4 regions of the Ensifer sp. Root127 genome follow, and region 4 is predicted to be linked to each of the others. Evidence: riboswitches for the same ligand, from Rfam matches in the RefSeq annotation. Region 4 holds a riboswitch; each other region holds the start of a gene.
The links. A riboswitch is a leader RNA that binds a small molecule or an ion and turns the genes downstream of it on or off. The one in region 4 is predicted to bind cobalamin.
Positions count from the first base shown of each region.

Region 1: another riboswitch for cobalamin. It lies ahead of ASD03_RS27630 (CbtB-domain containing protein); the one in region 4 lies ahead of ASD03_RS02765 (aromatic ring-hydroxylating dioxygenase subunit alpha).
Region 2: another riboswitch for cobalamin. It lies ahead of nrdH (glutaredoxin-like protein NrdH); the one in region 4 lies ahead of ASD03_RS02765 (aromatic ring-hydroxylating dioxygenase subunit alpha).
Region 3: another riboswitch for cobalamin. It lies ahead of ASD03_RS15220 (DUF1636 domain-containing protein); the one in region 4 lies ahead of ASD03_RS02765 (aromatic ring-hydroxylating dioxygenase subunit alpha).

Region 1 is NZ_LMDX01000034.1:21,054-24,440, forward strand. It holds gene ASD03_RS27625 (CbtA family protein) at 38-832, opposite strand; gene ASD03_RS27630 (CbtB-domain containing protein) at 1,030-1,206, opposite strand; cobalamin riboswitch at 1,249-1,518, opposite strand; gene ASD03_RS27635 (TetR/AcrR family transcriptional regulator) at 1,517-2,209, opposite strand; gene ASD03_RS27640 (NAD(P)H-binding protein) at 2,313-3,143, shown strand; gene ASD03_RS27645 (anthrone oxygenase family protein) at 3,140-3,387, shown strand, end outside.
Region 2 is NZ_LMDX01000054.1:400,099-403,485, forward strand. It holds gene metE (5-methyltetrahydropteroyltriglutamate--homocysteine S-methyltransferase) at 1-114, shown strand, start outside; gene ASD03_RS36985 (hotdog domain-containing protein) at 111-911, shown strand; cobalamin riboswitch at 1,063-1,289, shown strand; gene nrdH (glutaredoxin-like protein NrdH) at 1,591-1,812, shown strand; gene nrdI (class Ib ribonucleoside-diphosphate reductase assembly flavoprotein NrdI) at 1,830-2,246, shown strand; gene nrdE (class 1b ribonucleoside-diphosphate reductase subunit alpha) at 2,216-3,387, shown strand, end outside.
Region 3 is NZ_LMDX01000012.1:129,991-133,377, forward strand. It holds gene ASD03_RS15205 (oxidoreductase) at 1-282, opposite strand, end outside; gene ASD03_RS15210 (helix-turn-helix domain-containing protein) at 372-803, shown strand; gene ASD03_RS15215 (DUF1330 domain-containing protein) at 1,136-1,420, opposite strand; cobalamin riboswitch at 1,608-1,824, shown strand; gene ASD03_RS15220 (DUF1636 domain-containing protein) at 1,932-2,345, shown strand; gene ASD03_RS15225 (ABC transporter ATP-binding protein) at 2,368-3,174, shown strand; gene ASD03_RS15230 (ABC transporter substrate-binding protein) at 3,171-3,387, shown strand, end outside.
Region 4 is NZ_LMDX01000001.1:575,348-578,734, forward strand. It holds gene ASD03_RS02760 (hybrid-cluster NAD(P)-dependent oxidoreductase) at 1-16, opposite strand, end outside; gene ASD03_RS02765 (aromatic ring-hydroxylating dioxygenase subunit alpha) at 18-1,262, opposite strand; cobalamin riboswitch at 1,368-1,570, opposite strand; gene ASD03_RS02770 (DUF6656 family protein) at 1,887-2,486, shown strand; gene ASD03_RS02775 (L-threonylcarbamoyladenylate synthase) at 2,573-3,387, shown strand, end outside.

The DNA.
Region 1 (3,387 bases), on a different contig from region 4:
AGGGGCTCCGGGTTGATGGCGAAATCTGGCCGGTCTGTTACGCCTTGGCGAAACGATCGTTGATGAAGCCCGACACGACGCCGAGAACAATCCAGAACGCGAGCGTGGTGGCAAGGGCTGCCACGGCGAATTCAGCGCCGAGCACGGCCGGCACATTGCTGGAGATGTCCGACGGTTGCGGCGCGCCATAGACATGCGGTGCCGCGATCAGCACGAGGCCGATGATCTTGGCGGCGATCTCTTGCCGCAAGACCAGCAGATAGAGACCGGCGGCAGACAACAGCACGGTTGCACCCCACCAGACCTGGCGGTCGCCGAGTTCCGCGGCCGGGAAGCCCGGCAGTTCCGGCGGCAGACCGATTGCCGGCAGCATGTGCACGGCAAGCCAGCCGCAGGCGCCCCAGAGCGCGCCGTTCCTGAGCGTGATCGGGTAGCCGATGACGAGGCTGACGCCGGCGAGCAGCAGCGCGAAGCCGGAGCCGGTCACCAGATTGGCGATCAGCGTGCCGGAAAAGCGGCTCATGCCGAACATGATGCCGCCTTCCTCGTGTTCGCCCTCATGGGCGTAGGCAGGCGTGATCGGCGACAGGGCGTCAAGCAAAGCGCCAATCGGCGAAACCGCCTTCAGCGACGAATGCTGGTCGTGGTTTGCTGCGGCCGGATCGGCCGTTCCCGGCTGAACGGCTGGTTGTTCGCCGGCGGCCGGTGCCTCGCCTTCGAATTCTTCCGCGTGCAGGATCAGCGGTACGACGCGCAGTTCCTGGGCGCCGGTCATGAAGACACCGGCAATCAATCCAGCCACGATCGCGGCCAGAAGCGTTCTGACAATCATTTTCGATATCCCTCGATATCGGCGCGCCATGCATCTGGCAGGCAGCGCCGTGTCCCACTGGCAAATATGCGAACGGCTCCGTCCGGCAGATCTTCAATCTGCATCAGACGCGAGCAAACGCGTCCGGCTGTCTGCCGGAAGCGTTTTTGTCCGCAGCTATGTCGATGCGGAACGCAAGTCGCGTCCCGGAACATCGCTTAGTGGCAGGGGAAGCCATAGGAGTGGCGGGTGTCGTGCGCGGTATCGTGCAGCACGGCCGAGTTCGCCAGGCCTGCGCCGAAGACGAGGAAGCCGCCGATGAGGAGCGCGATGATACCTGCGGTCAGACGATCGCTGAGGGAGAGCGGAATGCTCGAAACTGTAGATGTAGCCATGACAACCTCCGTGATGGCGTCGGGATCTTTCCCGGTTTGGGCCCTATGCCCGCATCGACTGGCAGGTTTCCTGGCTCAGGACGTCGGGTGAGATCACCCTGGATTTGCCTCGCCTTCCCAGAGCAAGGGCCGCCCTCTCGCGGTCTTGTCTCCAGTGGCTTCTTCCGGATCGCTCCGGAACGGCGCATTCACGTCGCTCTACAGTCGCGGGGTCGGCCGTGATTTGAATGCCCAGCATGGGTCCATCCGTCACGTTCCCGTTTACTCCCGAAACGCGTTCGCGTTGCGGGAACCAATCGATCCACGATGATTAGGATCGCACCCCGGAGATGTCAATTAGACTTGCGCCGCCGCCCGGTCCATCCGCGACAAAATCACGAAGGATCATGCGTTTATAGGCTTCGACGATCTGGTCGCCCTCTGCTCTGGTGACGGAGACCGCAAGCCGCATCGTGCAATCGCCGAGATGCATGATCAAAAAGGCGGCGCTGTCGATCGTTTCGCGCGGCGTGTCGGGCGCAAACCGAGCCCAGACGTCGGCCAGAAGCTGGCCGCCGGCACGGCTTTGCAAAAGGTCGATCTCGCGCAGCGCCTTGTCGGCCTGCATCGCTGACCAGATGTCGCGCATCACAGGCTCGGCCAGGAACATATCGTAATAGATGTCGAACAGCATGGAGAAGGCGTCACGCAGTTCCGAGATCGACGTCACCGTGGCAAGCTCGGCCCCGATGCATTCATTGCAGACCGCATTGTAGCGCTCGGCCAGCGTGCGCACGATCGCCGCCTTGTCGGGGAAGTACTGGTAGAGGGAGCCGATCGAGATTCCAGCCTTTTCAGCGACTTCGCTCATGCGCATGGCGTCGCTGCCCTTCTCCTGGATGATCGCCGTGGCGCAGGAAAGGATGTGCTCGACGCGCTCGCGGCTGCGCTTCTGGCTGGGCGTGCGGCGCAGCGCCGGCTCGTCGTCAGCGGGGATTGTGGAAGGGCTTGCATCGGGAATCATGAGTAATGCTCACATTTTGACTTGACTCCTAAAATACGAGGATTTATCACATTTGCAAATGTGAGAGATGCTCATGTTTTGCAATCAACCTCAGGAGGAAGCGATGACTGACAAACTCACACTGGTTCTGGGCGGTACGGGCAAGACGGGGCGGCGGGTGGCGGCCCGCCTTGAGGAGCGGGGTATCGCGGTGCGCATCGGCGCCCGTTCGGCATCGCCTTCCTTCGACTGGACGGATGAGGCGACCTGGGCGCCCGTGCTTGAAAATGTCGAGCGCATCTATATCAGCTACCAGCCGGATCTGGCGGTGCCGGGCGCCGTCGAAACCATCCGCAAATTCTCGAGGCTTGCCGTTCGCTCGGGCATCAAGCGGCTGGTGCTTCTGTCGGGGCGCGGCGAGGACGAGGCGGAAGCGGCCGAGCGCGAACTGCAGGCCTCCGGCGCCGACTGGACGATCATCCGGGCAAGCTGGTTCTTCGAGAATTTCAGCGAGGATTTTTTGACCGATTCCGTTCGCAGCGGATCGGTGTTCCTGCCGCCGGATGAGATCACCGAACCCTTCATCAGCACCGACGACATCGCCGACGTGGCAGTTGCAGCCCTTCTGGACGAGGGGCATGTCGGCAAGGTCTATGAGCTGACAGGCCCGCGGCTGATGACCTTTGCCCAGGCCGTGGCCGAGATCGCGACGGCTGCCAACCGCCGGATCGGCTATCAGTCCGTGCCGGTTGCCGACTTCACGGTGCAGTTGCGGGCCGACGGATTGCCTGATGACTATGTCGAACTCATCCGCTATCTCTTCACGTCGGTGCTCGACGGGCGCAATTCGCAAGTGACGTCCGATGTCGAGCGCGTGCTTGGGCGCAAACCGCGCGACTTCGCCGACTATGCCCGGGAGACCGCTGCAACTGGTGTCTGGAGTATCGCCGCATGATCCCGCTGATCCCCGCTCTGGCGTTTGCCGCCGCAATCGGCTCCGGCCTGATGGCCGGGCTGTTCTTCATCTTCTCGGTCTGCATCATGCAGGCTTTGTCGCGGCTGCCGGCGGAGCAGGGGATCGCGGCGATGAACGCCATCAACGTGGTGATCCAGAATCCGCTGTTCCTCAGTACCTTCATGGGCACGGCGCTTCTGGGGCTCGCGCTGGTCGTCGCGGCCTTCATCTGGGGCGGTAACGG
Region 2 (3,387 bases), on a different contig from region 4:
CTGAAAACAAGGCGGTGGGAGGAAGTTCGCCCGGCGCTCGTCAACATGGTCGCGGCGGCGCAAACGCTGCGCCAATCCTTCACTGCCGGCCGGCAAGAGGCCGCAAACGCATGACGGACGATAGCAATATCGAGAAGGCGCCGGGGGAAACCCCGGCGCCCGCCACCTTGATCGACATCGTCTTTCCCGGCGACACCAATCACCATGGCACGCTCTTCGGCGGTGCGGGCCTCGCACTCATGGACCGGACCGCCTTCATCGTCGCCACGCGCCACGGCCGCGTTCCCTTCGTCACCGCCTCCTGCGATCGCGTCGACTTCCGCGGCCCCGCCCACATCGGCCATATCGTCAGCTGCAGCGGCCGCCCGATCCGGGTCGGGCGGCGTTCGATGGTCGTCGAAGTCGATATGATCGCGGAAGATCTGACGGCCGGCACCCGCGATCTGTGCGCCCGCGGCCAGTTCACCATGGTCGCGATGCCGGAGGGCAAGGGCGCCGGCTGGTCGTTGCCTTCTCTCGACACCGATGCGATCGGAGCGCCAAAAGACGATGCCGTGCGCATGGTCGATATCGTCTTTCCGGATCAGGCCAGCAGCTTCGGCGCCATGTTTGGCGGCGACGCGCTGGCGCAGATGACCAAGGCCGCCTTCGTCGCGGCGACACGGGCGAGCCGCAAGACGACAGTGCTCGCCTCCTGCCAGCGCATCGATTTCAAGCACCGGATCACCGTTGGCTCGATCATCGAGCTTGTCGCCAGGATTGTGCGCACCGGACGGAGCTCGACGACGGTCGATGTCGAATTGTGGTCAGAGGATTTGACGGGAGCGAAACAGACCCTGACTGCCCATGGCGCCTTCATCATGGTGGCAGTCGACGGGGACAATCGTCCTGTTCCCGCCTTCGCGGCTTGAGGATTTCAGCAGAGCTGTCAATGACGGCTCTCCATCCACAGGCTTCGCCGACACTTGTCGTTTACTCCCCGCTATCCACACCCGAAAAAATATTGTCCGCCTCCCAGGTGGCTTCGACATGGAACCTATTGACGCAATTTTCCCGACATATACTATATCTAGTGTTCGAGGTTCTCCCGATTCGCAAGGATTGGGAGCGAAGATGGGAATACGGTGCCGTCGTAGCGATTTCGCTTGGCTAAGCCGTGGCTGCCCCCGCAACTGTAAACGGCGAGCAACTGTCCAGCATTCGGCCACTGAAGCATGATGCTTCGGGAAGGTCCGGACAGAAGCACCGACCCGTGAGCCAGGAGACCTGCCTCGATCGATAAACGTCCACGGGCGGGGTGTCCGGAGAGGTCAGAGGTGTGCATGGGGCAGGATGAAACCTGCCTGATCGTCTCGACGTCTCCCCGGAAGCGCCGTCTTCAACTTCGGGGTGAAGTCATGTCCGCGTCATCGAATTCCTATCATTCGCCAATGAAGAGGCGCGGGAAGCCGCGAATCTGACGAACAACCGCGCCCGGGTCCTCTCGACCCGAGCAAGCGGTCATCCTGCCAGTCCTGCATTTCGCCGGATCGCTTGTGCGTATCCGCATGCCTTTTCATGCCCAGATCCAGCCGACCAAACGAGGAAGAAATGAACGTCACCGTCTACAGCAAGCCCGCCTGCGTCCAGTGCACCGCAACCTATCGCGCGCTCGACCGCCAGGGCGTCAATTACGAGGTGATCGACATTTCGGTCGACCAGGACGCGTTCGAGACGGTCAAGGGCCTTGGCTACATGCAGGTTCCCGTCGTCATCGCCGGTCCGGAGCACTGGGCAGGCTTCCGCCCCGACAAGATCAGCGCACTGTCCTGAAGCCGAGGTACGGCGCGATGGGGCTGATCGTCTATTTTTCCACCCGCTCGGAAAACACCCATCGCTTCGTCGGCAAGCTCGGCCTGCGCGCCAGACGCATTCCCGTCAGCGCGGCCGACGCGCCGCTCGACGTGCACGAACCCTATGTGCTCGTCGTCCCGACCTATTGCGGCGACGACGGCCGGGGCGCCGTGCCCAAACAGGTGATCCGCTTTCTCAACGATGCGGACAACCGCTCCCACATCCGCGGCGTGATTGCCGCGGGCAACAGCAATTTCGGCGCGACCTACGGGATCGCCGGCGACGTGATCTCGGCCAAGTGCCAGGTGCCCTATCTCTACCGGTTCGAACTGTTGGGAACCGATGAGGACGTAGCCAATGTCAAAAACGGGATGGAACGATTTTGGACGTCTCAACACTCGAACGCCCCTTGAAGGCGACGGAATCGGCGCTCGATTACCACGCGCTGAACGCCATGCTGAACCTCTATGACGAGGACGGCCGGATCCAGCTCGACAAGGACCGGTTGGCGGCAAAGCAGTACTTCCTGCAGCACGTCAACCAGAACACCGTGTTCTTCCATAACCTGCGCGAAAAACTCGATTACCTCGTCACCGAGGGCTACTACGAGCAGGAGGTTCTCGACCAGTATTCGTTCAACTTCGTGCGCGACCTGTTCGATCACGCCTATGACAAGAAGTTCCGTTTCCCGACCTTTCTCGGCGCCTTCAAATATTACACCAGCTACACGCTGAAGACCTTCGACGGGAAGCGCTACCTCGAGCGCTACGAGGACCGGGTCTGCATGGTGGCGCTGACGCTGGCGCGCGGCGACGAGGCGCTGGCGCGCGACATGGTCGACGAGATCATCTCCGGTCGCTTCCAGCCGGCGACCCCGACCTTCCTCAACGCCGGCAAAAAGCAGCGCGGCGAGCTCGTCTCCTGCTTTCTGCTGAGGGTCGAGGACAACATGGAATCGATCGCGCGCGGCATTAATTCGGCGCTACAATTGTCGAAGCGCGGCGGCGGCGTGGCGCTGTCGCTCACCAACATCCGCGAGGCCGGCGCCCCGATCAAGCAGATCGAAAACCAGTCGTCCGGCATCATTCCCGTGATGAAGCTGCTGGAGGATTCGTTCTCCTACGCCAACCAGCTTGGCGCCCGCCAGGGTGCCGGCGCCGTCTATCTCAACGCCCACCACCCCGACATCATGCGTTTCCTCGACACCAAGCGGGAGAACGCCGACGAGAAGATCCGTATCAAGACGCTGTCGCTGGGCGTCGTCGTTCCCGACATCACCTTCGAACTCGCCAAGAACAACGAGGACATGTACCTGTTCTCGCCCTATGACGTGGAGCGCGTCTACGGCGTTGCCTTCACCGACATCTCGGTCACGGAAAAATATCGGGAAATGGTCGCCGACAGCCGGATCCGCAAGAAGAAGATCAAGGCGCGCGAGTTCTTCCAGGTGCTGGCCGAAATCCAGTTCGAGTCGGGCTATCCCTACATCATGTTCGAAGACACGGTGAACCGCGCCAACCCGATCGCCGGCCGCATCACCATGAGCAACCTCTG
Region 3 (3,387 bases), on a different contig from region 4:
CGTGGATTCCTCAGCGCCGCCGAGCAGTCCGATCCCGGCATTGTTGACAAGAAGATCAATCCGTCCTGCGCGACTTAGAACCTCGTCGACGGTTGTCTGCACCGATGCGTCATCGGTTACATCGCAGATCAGCATCGTGATCCCGTCCGGGGTATCGGGCATCGGCTTTCGGCTGGTACCGAAGACACGGTAGCCATCGTGCCGCAGCGCTCGTGCTGTCACCAACCCAATGCCTGAGGAAGCGCCCGTGACCAGGGCAATGCCGCGTTCTGTCTTGCTCATCGGCTTGTGCTTTCATTTTATCATGGAATATCGCTGAACATTCAGTTACTATTAAATTAGTAGTTAGTCACTATCAAAAAGATACTAACATGAAAAATCTGTCGAGCCAGCCATGCCTGATCGCCAGGAGCCTTGCGCTTGTGGGGGATGCCTGGAGCATGCTGATCATGCGAGATGCCCATGCGGGCCTGACCCGCTTCGATGATTTCCGCAAAAGTCTTGGTATCGCGCCGACGATGCTGACGGGGCGGCTTTCAGCGCTGACGGAGGAGGGGCTGCTGGAGAAACGCCGCTATTCCGATCGTCCGCCACGAGACGAATATGTCCTGACCGAAGCTGGCCAAGACTTCCTGCCGGTTCTGTTTGCCATCGGCGCGTGGGGACGCAAGCATCGCGGCGGGGGCGAGGTAACCCGGTTCTTCGACGCCGAGACCGGAACGGAGATCGATCCCGTCACCATCGACCGGGCGACCGGCGCTCCAGTCGGGACACGTCCCATTCGTATCGCCGCACCGGAATGAGGCACCCCAGGCAGATGAAGTATCGCCTGACAACGCCTCTTGAAATCGCTTCCAGCACAGAGTTGCCGGTCCGTTGGTCGAGCAATGTCTTATGACCGTCGCCGGCAAACGCTGATGCCAGATTAATAGGTCCGGTTGACAGTCGCGATCGATCGTCCTGATGGCGTGAGAAGTGCTCTGCCAATGTGCGTCGCAGGCATCATTCGTTAGCTTGTGTTGTATTATGATATTACATAACAGATGAATATGAAAATATGCCGCATGTTGATATGCCAATGCCGCACCTTTGCGGTAAACGTCGGAAGCTGCTGGAACAATGACGGCCCGACTGCTTAGGTGGCAACGCCTTCCAGCGTCATGATCCGCGTCTTGGCGCAGCGCTCTCGGATCGCCTTGAGGCGTTGATACGCCGGCGAGTTGTACCACTCGAGCAAGGAGTGCATGTCCGGGAACTCGACAATGACGAGCCGGTGCGGCTCCCAGTCTCCCTCGAGCACCCGGGTAGCGCCCAAATATCGGCCACCATAGCGCGCCTCCGTTGCCGGCACTTCCCGTATGTATTCTTCAAAGGCCGCGGCATCGGTGACCTCGACATCCGCAATCAGATAGGCGGCCATGGCAGATCTCCTTTTCCACACAGGCGCCATCGAAGGATACGCCCGTTGGTCGGTGCGGGCGAGTTGGTCAACATATTTTTGTGTTGAATAATGTTATGTTATCACATAACAAATGCGCATGAAAAAATGCGACATGTTGATAGGCCAAGGCCGTGCTGTCGCGGCGGTTGTCACCTCCGCCGAAGTGTGCGACGAAGGCTTTGATGGTGCTGCAACCGCGACAATGCGGAAGCGGCTGAAAAGGGAACACGGAGCGGACGACCCAAATGGGGCCGAAACCGTGGCTGCCCCCGCAACTGTGAGCGGAAAGCGCATTCACACCATGTCACTGGCGATCAGCCGGGAAGACGTGGATGCGCCGCGACCCGCGAGCCAGGAGACCTGCCATCGAACCGATCAACCACAACGGACGGGGTGTTCCGATGGAAAAGAACTGGTTTTTGCGCGACGGTCATCCGTCATCATGCCGCGTTGCCACATTCTCTCCGGACCAATCCGGAGGAGAAGAGACATGGCCAATCCGGTTTCCCGACAGCACACGATAACGGTCTGCACCGATTGCCGTTTCACCGGCGGCCCATGCCGTCCGGGAGCGGATCTGATCCAGCGGCTGAACCGCAGTATTGCCGCGCTCGGCGAGCCGCTCGACCGGGATTTCTCCATTACTGGGACGGTCTGCATGGCCGCGTGTACCAGGCCTTGCACCATCGCTTTCCAGGCAACCGGCAAGGCGACCTACCTCTTTGGCGATATCTCGCCCGAGGAGGATATCGATGATCTCGTCTCGTTCGCGACCACCTATGCCGGAAGGGGCGATGGCATGACGCGGGCGGCCGAGAGGCCGCGCGGGCTCAACGGCAAGACGCTGGCGCGCATCCCGGCAGCGATGCTGGTCTCCGAAGACATCGGCTGGCATTTCCAATGATGGCGCGGGGAGGGACGAGCCGATGAGCTGCACCGCGACAGGGGCCGGGCTTCGGGTCCACGCCCTGGATTGGGGACCGCGCCCGGACCTGCGGCTGGTCCGCGAGATCGACTTTGCCATTGCGCCCGGCAGCCGGCTTGCCATTCTCGGGCCGAACGGTGCCGGCAAGACCTCGCTGCTGCGCTGCCTCTATCGCTCGGCCCAGCCGATAGCGGGCGCAATCGAGGTCGATGGCGTCGACATCTGGGCGATGACGGCGCGCGAGGCGGCAAAGATCATTGCCGTCGTGCTGCAGGAAATGCCGAGCGACTTTCCCTTCAGCGTGCGCGACGTGGTGATGATGGGCCGCATCCCCCGGCGTGAGGGCATGAGCGGCTGGACCGCGAGGGACCGCGAGACGGTTGCGCACGCGCTCGAGCATCTCGATCTCACCCACCTTGCCGGGCGGCAATTCGCGACGCTTTCGGGCGGCGAGAAGCAGCGGGTGCTGATCGCCCGGGCGCTTGCCCAGCAGCCGCGCATCATCATTCTCGACGAGCCGACAAACCATCTCGATATCCGCCACCAGCTCGAAATTCTCGAGTTGTTGCAGACGCTGCAGCTGACGATCGTCACCACGCTGCACGACATCAACCTGGCAGCCGAGTTCGCGACCGATGTGGCGATCCTGACGGAGGGACGCATGACGGCCTTCGGCCCGCCCGAAGACGTGCTCAACCCACAAGCGCTTTCCGCCGCCTTCGGCGTCACCGCCACTGCCCACAACAATGCCGTTTCGAGCGGCGCACGCTTTTCCTTTTCACTTGCTCGACAGGAACTGATTTCATGAAGACCTTCATTGCCCATTCCGCCTTTGCCCTGCTGGTTCTGGCGGCAACGCCGGCGCTCGCCTATCCCGTGACCGTCAAGAGCTGCAACCGCGAGGTGACCTTCGATTCAGCACCGAAGCGCGCCGTTTCCAACGACGTCAACCTCACTGAAATGATGCTGGCTCTGAAATTGCAGGACCGCATGGTCGGCTATACCGGCGTATCCGGCTGGA
Region 4 (3,387 bases):
AGGATGCCATCTGCATGTCAGGCGACCCGGGAAAGCGGAGCAGCCTCGCCCTGCAGGCGCTGTTCCATGAACTTGCAATACCACTCGACGAACTGCATCACGCCGCCTTCGTGTTCGGGCGAATAGGGGCCTGACTGGTAGGCCGGCGAGCGAATACCAAAGGCGTTCTCCTCGACGATCTGGCGGTCCTGATCGTTGGTCTCGGTCCAGACATGCGTCAGTTGCTCGAGATTGTAGTCGACGCCTTCAACCGCGTCCTTGTTGACCAGCCACTTGGTCGTCACCTGCGTCAGCTCCGGGCCGAGCGGCAGGACGCGGAAGGTGATGGCGTGGTCGGCCAGCACATGGTTCCAGGTCGAGGGATAATGGAAGAGCAGGAGCGTGCCGATATGCTTCTGGCTAACGTCTGCCGACAGTTGCCGCCGCACGGCGCGGGCGCCGGACATGGTGTAGCTCTCGGCGTCGTCGATCAACGGCATGCGCGCCGAGCGGAACTGGCCGGTCTCGGACATCCGGAACTCGCTCGGCAGTCCGGCTGCTTCGCATTTCGCCCAATGCGCGGCAATGACGGGATCATCCTTGGCGCCCTGCACACCGGTCGCCGTCGGCGCTTCGGGATAGGTGCGGCAAAGTTCGGGGTGGTTGGCGGCACAATGGTAGCACTCCCGGTTGTTTTCCCAGACGAGTTTCCAGTTGCCCTTTTCGATGATCGTGCTTTCGAAGGCGACCTTGGTTTCACCCAGGCGGTGCGGCGCAAGATAGGGCGCGACCATGTCGCGGAACGGGCCGAAATCCATCGGCTGCTCGGACAGGTTGATGAAGATGTAACCGCCGACGGTCTCGCAGTGGATCGGCTTCAGGCCGTGGGCCGCCTTGTCGAAATCCTCGCCCATCTGGCGGGCAAAGAGCAGCGCGCCGTCGAGCTCATAGGTCCATTGGTGATAGGGACAGACGAGCTTGGCCGAAGAGCCCTTGTGCTGCGCGCAGACGCGAGAACCGCGATGACGGCAGGAATTGTGCAGGGCGCGGATCGTGCCCTGTCGGTCGCGAACGATAATGACAGGATAATCGCCGACCTGGACGGTGAAATAGTTACCGGCACGCGGGATCTCGCAGTCGTGGCCGATGAACAACCAGTCCTTGTACCAGATGCTTTCGAGATCCTGCCTGTAGTAGTCGGGGTCGATGTAGAAGGCCCGGTCGAGGCTGTAGCCGTCGCGTCGACCCTTCAGCTTGCGGAGCATATCGCCCTTGATGTCCATGTCCTGTCCTCGTTCGCCTTGTTTCGGAGAGGCAGGACTGGAACCCGCACGGGCGCATTGCCTGTGCGATGACGGCTCCGATCCGGCTGCCCGCCGCAACCCGTTACGGTCTGTTCGCGTCAAGGCTGGTTTCCGGGCTCAGGAGCCGTCCGCAAGGACCAGCCCGGCGCCTTCCCGGACGGAACCGTCCAGTGGCTTTGTGCCGTGGCTTTCGCTCCACCACCGTTGCGGGGGCAGCGCCGGGTTTTGACCGGCTTCCCAATTCTCCGCCTTCCCTAAAAGACAGCACCTTGAGTAGGCATATCTAATCGCGGAAGCCATCGTCGTAGCTGCCGATTAACGACATCCGATTCCAGAAAGACGACACAGCACATCAAGCGCACCAAACGCCCTGTGATTGATCATTTTTCATTGTAAACAATAGGATAGCTCAAGGATTGAGCAATTGTCGCTTTTTCCGGCAAGGCTTGCGAGAAAGCGCGGATCCTTCGCCATTTTGCGACATGTCTTCCCGTGACGCGGGGCAAGGCCCACCGACGCGAGTGAAATCTTCCATTAACCATAATGCATTAGCGTCGCCTGACGGAGAAACCGGCCGAACCGGCAAACAGCGCATTGAAGTTCATGGCAAAGCTCAAATACTACGACGCCGCAGCCGAGAAGCTGCCAACGATCGCTCCGAAGACAGCGGTCCACACCGAGTTCCTGCGCACCGGCCGCATAGAAAGGCGTCAATGGTCGCAGCGCGAGCGGCGTTATCTGAGCTATGACGAGGTTGCCGAGCGCACCGCCCACAAGCTGACGACCGCCGGCGAAACGACGCACAAGCGGATGAACGGCTTCCATACCTCGATCCAGTTTCCCAAGATGATCTTCCACCGCACGCTCACCGGTCGGCCGCATCTCGGCTATTGCCATGTCACGGCGGCGAGAACACATCTCGCCCCGTCCAAGGACGTCACCTGGTCGTTCTATTTCGCCAACTTCTTCTGTGACCTCGGCGACGAGAAACACTTCTTCGAACGCATCCAGACCGGCTATTCCCGAATGTACTTCGCCGTTGCCATCGAGCCCGATGCGCCAGAGGGGCAGATGACCATCAATCGCAGCGTTCGCGACAACGGGCTGCTCTTTCGTACCGACGACCCGAAAGTCGCGCTCAAGAACGTGCTGATGCTCGGCGCGCGCGACGAGGCATTGAAGCGCATCATTCGCAGCCTCTGAAGCGCAGACCCGGTTGCCTGAAGAAAATCGTTCTGTTTTCACCGTGGCTCCTTTAAGGAAGCCTCGGAAAGGGAAACGGAAGCGACATGGCCGAAATCATCGATACACGGACCGAGCCGGAACGGGCGATCGAGCGTGCCTGTGCGGTGCTTGCCGAAGGCGAGCCCGTCGCGATTCCGACCGAGACGGTCTACGGCCTGGCAGCGGACGCCACCAATCCCGATGCGATCAGCCGTATTTATGAGATGAAGGGGCGTCCACGCTTCAACCCACTGATATCGCATGTGTCAGACATGGCGATGGCTGAAGCCCATGTGACATTCGATTCGTTGTCGCGGCGCCTGGCCGAAGCGTTCTGGCCCGGCCCGCTGACGTTGATCCTGCCCCAGCGCACAACAAGCACCGTGCACGCGCTTGCCTCGGCCGGCCTCGACACGCTCGGCATCCGCATGCCTGATGGCTTTTCACGTCGGGTGATTGCCCGCTTCGGCCGCCCGCTCGCCGCACCGAGCGCCAATACGTCGGGCAAGATCAGTCCCACAAGCGCTGCCCATGTGGAAGCCGATCTCGGGCCGCGCCTCAAGCTCATTCTCGACGCCGGCTCTGCGGAGATCGGGCTTGAATCGACGATCATCAAGGTCGAGGACGGCGCGCTGCGCCTGCTGCGTCCGGGCGGTCTCGACGTCTTCGAAATCGAAAGGCTGACCGGCCTTACCGTCTCGAGGCCGCAGAGCGCCGGAGCGACTATCGAGGCCCCGGGCATGCTCGCCTCGCACTACGCGCCGGGCGCAGCTGTCCGGCTCGACGCCGCCGACGTGCGTCCGGGAGAAGCGCTGATCCGGTTCGGCAATGCGTCGCTCCCCGGCGAAGAGCACGCCGCGATCGTACTCGACCTCAGCCC